DNA from 2 places in the Nocardioides pacificus genome. Region 2 is predicted to be linked to the other one. Evidence: riboswitches for the same ligand, from Rfam matches in the RefSeq annotation. Region 2 holds a riboswitch; the other holds the start of a gene.
The links. A riboswitch is a leader RNA that binds a small molecule or an ion and turns the genes downstream of it on or off. The one in region 2 is predicted to bind cobalamin.
Positions count from the first base shown of each region.

Region 1 (4,406 bases), 220 kb from region 2:
CCCTGGACCCGCACGTGCCGCTGACTCTGTGACGGCCCCGGCCCTCTTGTGAACGGCGGCACACTGGGTCCTTTACCGTAGGGAGACCCGCTCGGTCAGGCGGGGATGGCCATCGCAACGAGGGGAATCGATGCACGCCACCGCCCGGGAAGCCGCACGCCAGCAGGCCTCCACCGACTGGGAGTACGTCGAGGACGTGCTCGCACTGGCCCGCAAGCACCTGCAGGCCGATCTGGTCTGGATGTCCTCCCTCGACGAGACCCATCACGAGATCCGGGTCTCCAGCGGACACGACATGGACGTCGCGGTCGCCAAGGCCGCGCCCTTCGAGGGGTCCTACTGCACGCGCGTCCTGTCCGGCCAGCTTCCGCCGGTCATCCCGGACGCCCGCCACCACCCCGTGGCCCGCGAGCTTCCCATCACGACGTCGCTCGGGATCGGCTCCTACATCGGGATCCCCTGGCACGACGCCGACGGGAGAGTCGGCGGGATGGTCTGCTCACTGAGTCGCGACCCCAAGCCGGGGATGGGCGGCGAGGAGCAGCGCTTCCTGAGCGTGATCGCCGAGCTGATCAGCAACCACGTGCGCCGGCTGCGCACCGACGACTGGCATGCCGCCCAACAGGACTCCGAGCGGGTCCGCCGGGTGCTCGAGACCCGCGACGTGCGGATGGCCCTGCAGCCGGTCATCCGGCTCCGCGACGGCGTGGTCGTCGGCTACGAGTCCCTGGCGCGGTTCTCTCCCGAGGTCTTCCCCAGCCCCGTCCATGCGTTCGCGGCCGCCACGCGCGCCGACCTGGGCGTCGAGCTCGAGCTGCTGGCGGCGCAGAAGGCACTTCAGCTGCGCGACCAGCTGCCCCCCGACGTCTGGCTGAGCGTGAACCTGTCGGCAGACGCGTTGGTGGACGACGCCGTCCAGGCGACCCTGCTGGCCCACGAGCACCCGGGGCTCGGCGTGGAGCTCACCGAGCATGTCCAGGTCAGCGACTATGCCGAGCTGACGGCCCGCACCGACCAGCTCCGCGCCGCCGGCATCTCGATCGTGGTCGACGACGCCGGCGCCGGGTTCGCCAGCTTCAGCCACATCCTGCGCGTCTCCCCCGACGTCATCAAGCTCGACCTCGACCTGACGCGCGACGTGGACAGCGACAAGGTGCGCCGCGCCCTCACTCGGGCCCTCGTCGACTTCGCCCGCGACACCGAGGCGCCCCTGGTCGCCGAGGGCATCGAGACGCAGGCCGAGCTCGAGACGCTGCGTGAGCTCGGCGTCGACTACGGACAGGGCTACCTGCTCGGCCGGCCCGCCTTCCCCCCGCTGCCGTAGCGCTCCGTGTGCACCGCCTGCTCGAGTGGTCGCTTCGCCCGCCACCCGTGCCGCTCGAGGTCGGGCACCTCCTGCAGCGCCGAGACCCTGCCCACGCACAGCCACGCGATCGGGCGCACCTCGTGGGGGATGTCGAGCAGCTCCTGGAGGAACTCCTCCCGGTAGAACGACACCCATCCCACTCCCAGCCCCTCGGCCGTGGCCGCGAGCCAGAGGTTCTGGATCGCCAGGCAGGTCGAGTAGAGGCCGGCGTCCGCGATGGCGTGCCGTCCGAGTACGGCGGGGCCGCCGCGCGCCGCGTCGTACGTCACGACGACGCCGAGGCCCGACTCCATGACGCCCTCGACCTTGATCCGGTCGAACGTGTCACGCCGCTCGCCCTCCAGAGTGCTCGCGAACACCTCGCGCTCACGCTGCACGTGCTCACGGAAGCGGGCCCGGGTCGCCTTCGAGCGAACGAGCACGAAGTCCCACGGCTGGGTGTGCCCGACGCTCGGCGCGGCATGCGCGGCGCCCAGCACCCGAGTGAGGACGTCGTCGGGCACCGACTCTCCCGTGAACTCGGCGCGCACGTCGCGGCGCCGGAAGATGGTCTCGTAGAGGTCGCGTGACAGGTGGCTCGGCAGGTTGTTCGGCAGGTTGTTCGACATGGGGGCAGGCTCCCGCAGCTCGGATCGATGCGAGGCCGGTCTTCGGACTTCCCGTCGTCATCGTGCGATCGCCTTCCCGGGCCGACGAGGTCCAGTGGCTGCGCCTGGGCGCGTGATCGACGACTCGAGGTCACCGCAGCGGGCCCTGTGCCGGAGTCACACCGGCTTCCCGATTCTCCCCTGGTGGGGCACCTCGCAGGTTGTTGCCGGCGCCGAACCTACCGCCCTCGCCGTCGGCCGAGGTCTTAGGGCCCTGCCCAACCTCGGCGCGGCGCTGATTGACTGTTCGGTCGTGGACATGCGCCGCGGGTGGTGTTTCGTGACGGTGGCGTTCGGCTGGACCTGGACGCTCGGCTTCTCGGCCGCCGCCCTGGGCGGGGGCGCCGGCCGCGCCCTCGTACAGGTCGCCCTGCTCGGCCCGGTCGTGGGCGTGTTCGTCATCCTGTGGGCCGATCCCGCGCTGGCCCGCGCACGCGACCTCCTCCGTCGCCGAGCGGGAGCGGGGCCCGGCGTGCTGCGCAGCGGGCTCGTGCTGGCCGCCCTGTGGTCGACCTGGGAGGTGCCGCTCTACTTCGTGGACGGCAGCCCGCTGCACGGTCTGGACCCGGGCTCGGCCGCCTTCTGGGGCTCCCTGGCGGCCCGCCCTCCGCTCGCCCTCCTGGCCGTCTGGGTGACGCGGCCCCGTCGCAGGACAGTCGTGGCACCTCATCGGGCCGGCTCGTGCTGACTGGGTGTGTCCGTACTGCGAGGACCTGCGGGGCGCGGTGAACGCGATCGCGAGCCGCGAAGGTCGACGACGGACGACGACGAAAGCAGATCAGCGCGCCGGCTCGGACGTGCCTCGCGCCTCGTCGCGGCCGGCGACCACCAGGTATCCGTCGCTCTCGGGGTCGAAGGTGGTGGACTGCACCGTGAGCCCCACGCTCCGCAACTGCGCCACGAGGTCCTCGTACCGGTAGGGCCAGATGGACAGCCGCTCCGAGCAGGCTCGCACTGCCCCATCCGGCTCGATCTGGGCAACCACGATCTCGAGGAAGTGCTCCTGCTCCCAGTGCTGCTCGATCTGCCAGTGGTAGCTGACCACCGCATCGCGGTCGTTGCGGCGGATGAGCCGATCGCGGACGTCTATCCGTGAGCCGGCCGAGCGCACGCGCTCCCAGTTGCGCGACGTGAGCACGAGGCGTCCGCTCGGCTTCAGCAGCCGCGACATCGCTTCCAGTGCGGTCAGGCGCCCGGCTGCGCCCTCGGCGTGCCCGAGCGAGTTGCCGACGCAGAACACCAGATCGAACGTGGAGTCCTCCAGGTGGTAGGACAGCTCGTCCCAGCTCACGCGGAGGGCCCGCAGCGAGACACCCTGCTCACGGGCGACCTTCTCGGTCCGGCGAACCATCCCATCGCTGGCGTCGGTGGCGACCACGTCAAGGCCGAGACCCGCGAGACCGACGGCGAGCTGGCCGGTCCCGCACGCGCAGTCAAGGATGCGTGCGTGGGGCGGCAGAGAGCCCACGACGTCGCTGCCATAGACCGCGGCGGCCGTGGCGGGGGTCAACTTGTCGTCCCCGATCAGCCACTCGTACACCTCGGAAAGCGCCCCATAACCAGCCACCGCAATCACCTCCCTCACTCGACGACACGCGGGCCTGGCCGCGCCGGCGATTCGCACCTTGCGCCTCGCTCTGTGCCGGGCCGCGTCAACGAAGCACTGAGCAGGACCCAACCACCTCCGTCCGCTGAGGTTCCACCGGATTTCCAGTGGGGAACCGCCGGCAAGAGTCTTTGCCCGAGGAATCGCGTCGGGAATGACGCGTCCACGCCCTTTGGTTTCTACACTGATTGAGTGAGCAACCAAGCCCCCCAGATCGAGCAGCTGCGAGCCGAGCTCTCCACCCTGGAGGCCCTCGACATCGCCCTGCGCGACGCTCAAGGCGTGATGGACCTCCTCTTCGGAGCTCGCGACGGTGATGCCGCCCGGGAGGCGCTGCTCGCCCACTACGACTTCAGCGACACGCAGGCCGACGCCGTGATGAGCATGCAGTGGAGTCGCGTGACCGAGCGCGACCGCCAGCGGATCCGGCAACAGCGCCGCGTCGCCGGCCGCCGTCTCCAGGACCTGCTCGTCACCTAGAGCCGGCCCCGCACCCACTCCACTGCCTGCGACACGCCCTCGACCAGCTCCACGCCCTGCGGCACCGCCGGTCGCCGTACGACGACCACGGCCGCGCAGCAGCGACCCGCGGCGTCGAGCTTGGCGGAGGTGTAGGCCCCGCCCGAGTCCTTGGTGACCACCACCGCGACGTCGTGGCTCCTCATCAGCTCCAGCTCGCCGGCGAGCTCGTAGGGGCCACGGTCGAGGACCGAGGTCCAGTTGGCGGGCACGGGCCTTGCGTCGATGTCCTCCAGCGGGTCCACGACCCGGGCGAGGACCGGCCGGT
Region 1 is NZ_BAAHCI010000014.1:292,947-297,352, forward strand. It holds gene ACYU7L_RS17805 (TetR/AcrR family transcriptional regulator) at 1-32, shown strand, start outside; gene ACYU7L_RS17810 (sensor domain-containing phosphodiesterase) at 131-1,324, shown strand; gene bluB (5,6-dimethylbenzimidazole synthase) at 1,285-1,974, opposite strand; cobalamin riboswitch at 1,991-2,180, opposite strand; gene ACYU7L_RS17820 (hypothetical protein) at 2,267-2,701, shown strand; gene ACYU7L_RS17825 (class I SAM-dependent methyltransferase) at 2,792-3,580, opposite strand; gene ACYU7L_RS17830 (hypothetical protein) at 3,812-4,099, shown strand; gene ACYU7L_RS17835 (cobalt-precorrin-6A reductase) at 4,096-4,406, opposite strand, start outside.
Region 1: it holds a riboswitch for cobalamin, as region 2 does, so the genes downstream of both, bluB (5,6-dimethylbenzimidazole synthase) here and ACYU7L_RS16805 (nitrite reductase) in region 2, are expected to answer to the same signal.

Region 2 (4,406 bases):
GTCAGCGCGACGTAGAACAGGCGCCGCTCCTCGGCGTGGGGATAGGGGTCGCCGTCCGTCATCGCGAGGGACAGCACGGGATCGTCGAAGACCTCGCTCGGGAAGCCGAAGGTGCCGGACGACACGTTGGGCAGGACGACATAGTCGGCCTCGAGACCCTTCGAGGAGTGGACGGTGCGGAACCGGACTCTCAACTCCTCCGGAAGGGTCGATGGGAGGAGGTCCTGGTCGAAGCGGTAGCGGCCCAGCACGTCAACCTCGACGCAGCCAGAGGGGCCGGGCTCGACCCGGCCCGAGCGCACCTCCTCGGCGAGATGGGCGAGCACCTTCGTCAGGGCACCGGTCACCTCGTCCGGGCTCTTGACCCGCACCAGCGTGCTCGGTGGGCCGTAGTCGCGCTGGACGGACGTGACCGTCTTCGTGAGCTGGCGCGGGTTCTTGGCTACGAACCGACTGGCGGTGTCGCAGATCGACTGGGGTGAGCGGAACGTCGTCTGCAGCCGCAAGGTGAGGGCTTCGCCGAACCACGCGGTGAAGTCGGTCATCACCGAGAGGTCCGCGCCGGCGAACCGGTTGACGGACTGCCAGTCGTCGCCGACGGCGAGCAGGTGTCGACCCGGCTTGTCGACCAGCGCCTTGGTCAGCCGTGCGCGCGCCTGGCTGGCGTCCTGGAACTCGTCGACGAGCACGAGTTCGTAGCCCAGGTTGACGACCCCCGCCTCGAGATGCTCGGCCGCCTGGACGAGCATGTCCTCGAAGTCGATCGAGTCGTCGTCGGCCAGCCGACGCTGCCACTCGTCGTGGATGGTCCAGTAGAGCTCCAGGAAGACGCGTGAGCGGAAGGTCTGCACCGCCGCAGGGGCGTGGGCGAGCCGCCGCGCGAGGTCCTCGCGGGTCAGGGAGTTCGACTTCACGTGGGTCATGAACGACCGCATGAGCCGGGCCAGATCCTCGTGTCTGATCGGCTCCGCGCCCGGGATGGGACGATCGGGGTTCCAATCGAGCGTGAGGCCGTGTGCCTTGAGGTCGGCGGCGAGGGGCTGGAACCCCGTCTGGTCGAGGATGGCCGCCCAGGTCGTCTCAATCAGGGTCGTGCCGCGCTCACGGTGCAGCTGCTTCTTCCACGCCATCCCCGCTGCGTAGCCCTCGAACGACTCGGGTGGTCGCCCGTCGCGGTCCAGCGCCCAGTGCTCGTGCCACACATCGACGTCGGGGTAGTAGAAGTCGGGCCGATACTGCGAGTGCTCGGCGTCCGCCACGTCATGGCTGTAGGGCGACTCGTACTCGTACTTCACGCCGTTCAGGAAGAGGAAGTCGGCGATCATCCGCTCGCCCTGGCTCTTCACGGTCTCGCCGTTGAACGTGCGGAACCCGGTCTCTCGGGAGACGAAGTCATAGCTGTCCGGCTCGCCGCCGTCGGGCTCCGTGGCCATTCTCGCGAAGAGCAGGCGATAGATGTCCCACTTGAAGCGGAACGCCTGGGAGCTGTCGCGCAGCTCGTCCACGATCCGGGAGACCATCTCGATGTCTTGACCGGCGTCGAGCCAGGGGGCGAGCCGCGGCTTCCTGCCGGTCGCGCGGCCGATCACCGTCAGGCCGAACCCGTGGAACGTCGCCGCCCGCAACCCGGTGCCGTCGATCCCGGCCGCCTTGAGCCTGGCGTCGACACGCTGCTGGAGCTCGACGGCGGCGTCCTTGTTGAACGCCAACAGCAGGATGCGCTCGGCCGGGACGATGTCGCACAGGATCGAGTACGCCGCGCGGGCGACCATCACCGACGTCTTGCCCGACCCGGCGGCCGCGACCACCTGGACGCGGTTGTCGAAGGCGATGACCGCGGTCGCCTGCTCGTCGGTGAGCGGCTGCTTCTCGATAGTGTCGAAGAACGTACGACGAGTAGCGAGCTCCTGGGCTCGGATCTGGGCGTTCACCGCCGCGACCGTCGGACGCAGGTCCTGGGCGAGGAGGGCCAGCAGCGAGCGTGTCTCCGCGCCCGTCTCCGCCTCCTGGGCGAGGGCCTTCAGGGCGGGGAACGCCGCCGGCTTGGCTCCCAGCCAGTCGAGCATGGTGTCGCGGGTGACCCAGCGACCGGCCTCCACCGCGTCGGACAGGCCGCGCTCGACGGCGTCCTTCCACGCCCGGCCCGCGAGCAGTGCCGGCTCAGCGTCGGCCGCCAGTCGGGTCCGGAGCAGCGCGGCTGCCCTCCTGCGGTTCGCCCTGAGCCTGGCAAAGACGACTGCGGTCGCCATGACGACCAGCGCCGCACCCACTCCTGCTGTGAACACCCTGCATCCCCCGTTTCTCGGGATGCAGGCTAGGCCCTGCGACGTCGGCTGTCCGGAGTTCCAGGTACGCTCCGCTCAGCCAGTCGTACTCCGCAACACGGAGTCAGGGAACCCGGTGCGAATCCGGGACTGACGCGCAGCGGTGAGGGGACGGGCAGGACACGCCGGCAACGGCAGCCACTGGGGCATCCGCCCTGGGAAGGCGTCCTGACCCGGTTGATCCGAGTCCGAAGACCTGCTGGCCCTGACGACACCCGTCGTCGGGTCATGGTGGGTCCCGCGTACGGGCCCGGACTCCGAACAAGGTGACTCCCGGTGAACCGGTATCGACCAGACCGCTGCCCTGGCGCGCTCCGCCCCTGGCCCGCTGACGACGGGCTCCTCGTCCGCCTCAGGCTCCCGGGCGGACGGTTGCGCGGCGACTCGCTGCGTGCCCTCGTCGCGGTCGCGGAGCGCTACGGTGACGCTCACGTGCACGTGACCGGACGCAGCAACCTTCAGCTCCGGGCCCTGCCCAGGCACGCCGGCACCGAGCAGCTGCCCAGTGTGGTCCTGGAGGAGCTGGAGACGACCGGCCTGCTGCCCAGCCGTGCGCACGACCTGGCCCGCAACGTGATGGCCTCGCCCCAGACCGGACTGGCCGGGGGACGCGCCGACCTGCGCCCCACCGTCGCAGCGCTCGACGCCGAGATCTGCGCCAGCACCACGCTCGCCGGACTGCCCGGCCGGTTCCTGTTCGTGCTCGACGACGGGCGCGGCGACCTGCTGACGCGGCCCTGCGACCTCGGGCTCGTCGCCCTCGACGGTGACCGTGCCCAGCTCCGGGTCGGTCCGGACTGGGGGCCGACCGTCGATCTCCACGAGGCCCCACGTGCCTTGGCCGACCTCGCGGTCCGCTTCCTCGACGTGCGCGGGCAGGGCCCCGAGGCCGCCTGGCACGCCGCCGAGCTCGACACGCCCCTGGTCACACCGCATCCGCCGGACCCGCACGTCCCCGACCCTGCTCCACCGCTCGGCTTCGGCCCGGTGCCGGGCGGCGTCCACACCGCCGTACCCGAGACCGGCCTCGACCGGCGCGCCGTCGAGGAGCTCTGCGCCGGCGCCTCCGAGGTCGTCGTCACCCCCTGGCGGGGCGTCCTGATCCCCGATCCCGACCTCTTGACCGGCGAGAGCCGACGACCCGAGGAGCACCCATGAGCGAGCTGCGTCGACCCGAGCGGCACTACCCCTACGTCGACCACGGGCCGGCGATCTATCTGGACTCGTTCGCCACCATCCGCCGGGAGGCCGACCTGTCCCGGATCCCAGCCACCGCCGAGCGCGTGGCGGTCCGGATGATCCACGGCAGCGGCCAGGTCGACCTCACCGAGGACCTCGTCATCGATCCTCGTCTGGTGCCTGCGGCGCGGGCCGCACTGGAGGCGGGCGCGCCGATCCTGTGCGACGCCACCATGGTCGTCAAGGGGGTGACCCGCAGCCGACTGCCCGCCGACAACGCGGTGCTGTGCACGCTCAACGAGCCGGAGGTCCCTGGCCTCGCCGCGGCCTGGGGGACCACCCGGACCGCCGCGGCCGTCTCGCTGTGGGAGCCGCACCTCGCCGGAGCCGTGGTGGCGATCGGCAACGCGCCGACCGCGCTGTTCCACCTGCTCGAGATGCTCATCGACGGGGCACCACGCCCGGCGGCGATCGTGGGGTGTCCGGTGGGGTTCATCGGCGCTGCCGAGTCCAAGCAGGCCCTCATCGACCTGGCCGCCGAGCACGGCATCGACGTCCCCTTCGTGACCGTGCGCGGTCGCCGGGGTGGCTCGGCGATGACGTCGTCGGCGCTCAACGCGCTGGCCCGGGACGAGGAGTGAGCACCGTGACTCGAGGACGATTCGCCGGTGTCGGGGTCGGCCCGGGAGATCCCGAGCTGATCACCCGGAAGGCCGCCCGGCTGATCCAGCAGGCTGACGTGGTCGCCTACCACGCGGCCGCGGGGCGGCGCTCGAACGCGCGACGGATCGCCGCCGAGCTGATCCCGGACGGGGTGCTGGAGGAGCAGCTGACCTACCCCGTCACCACCGGCGTCACCGACCACCCCGGCGGCTACGCCGGCGCGATGGCGGCGTTCTACGA
Region 2 is NZ_BAAHCI010000014.1:77,075-81,480, reverse strand. It holds gene ACYU7L_RS16810 (UvrD-helicase domain-containing protein) at 1-2,285, opposite strand, end outside; cobalamin riboswitch at 2,349-2,542, shown strand; gene ACYU7L_RS16805 (nitrite reductase) at 2,601-3,482, shown strand; gene ACYU7L_RS16800 (precorrin-8X methylmutase) at 3,479-4,144, shown strand; gene ACYU7L_RS16795 (precorrin-2 C(20)-methyltransferase) at 4,141-4,406, shown strand, end outside.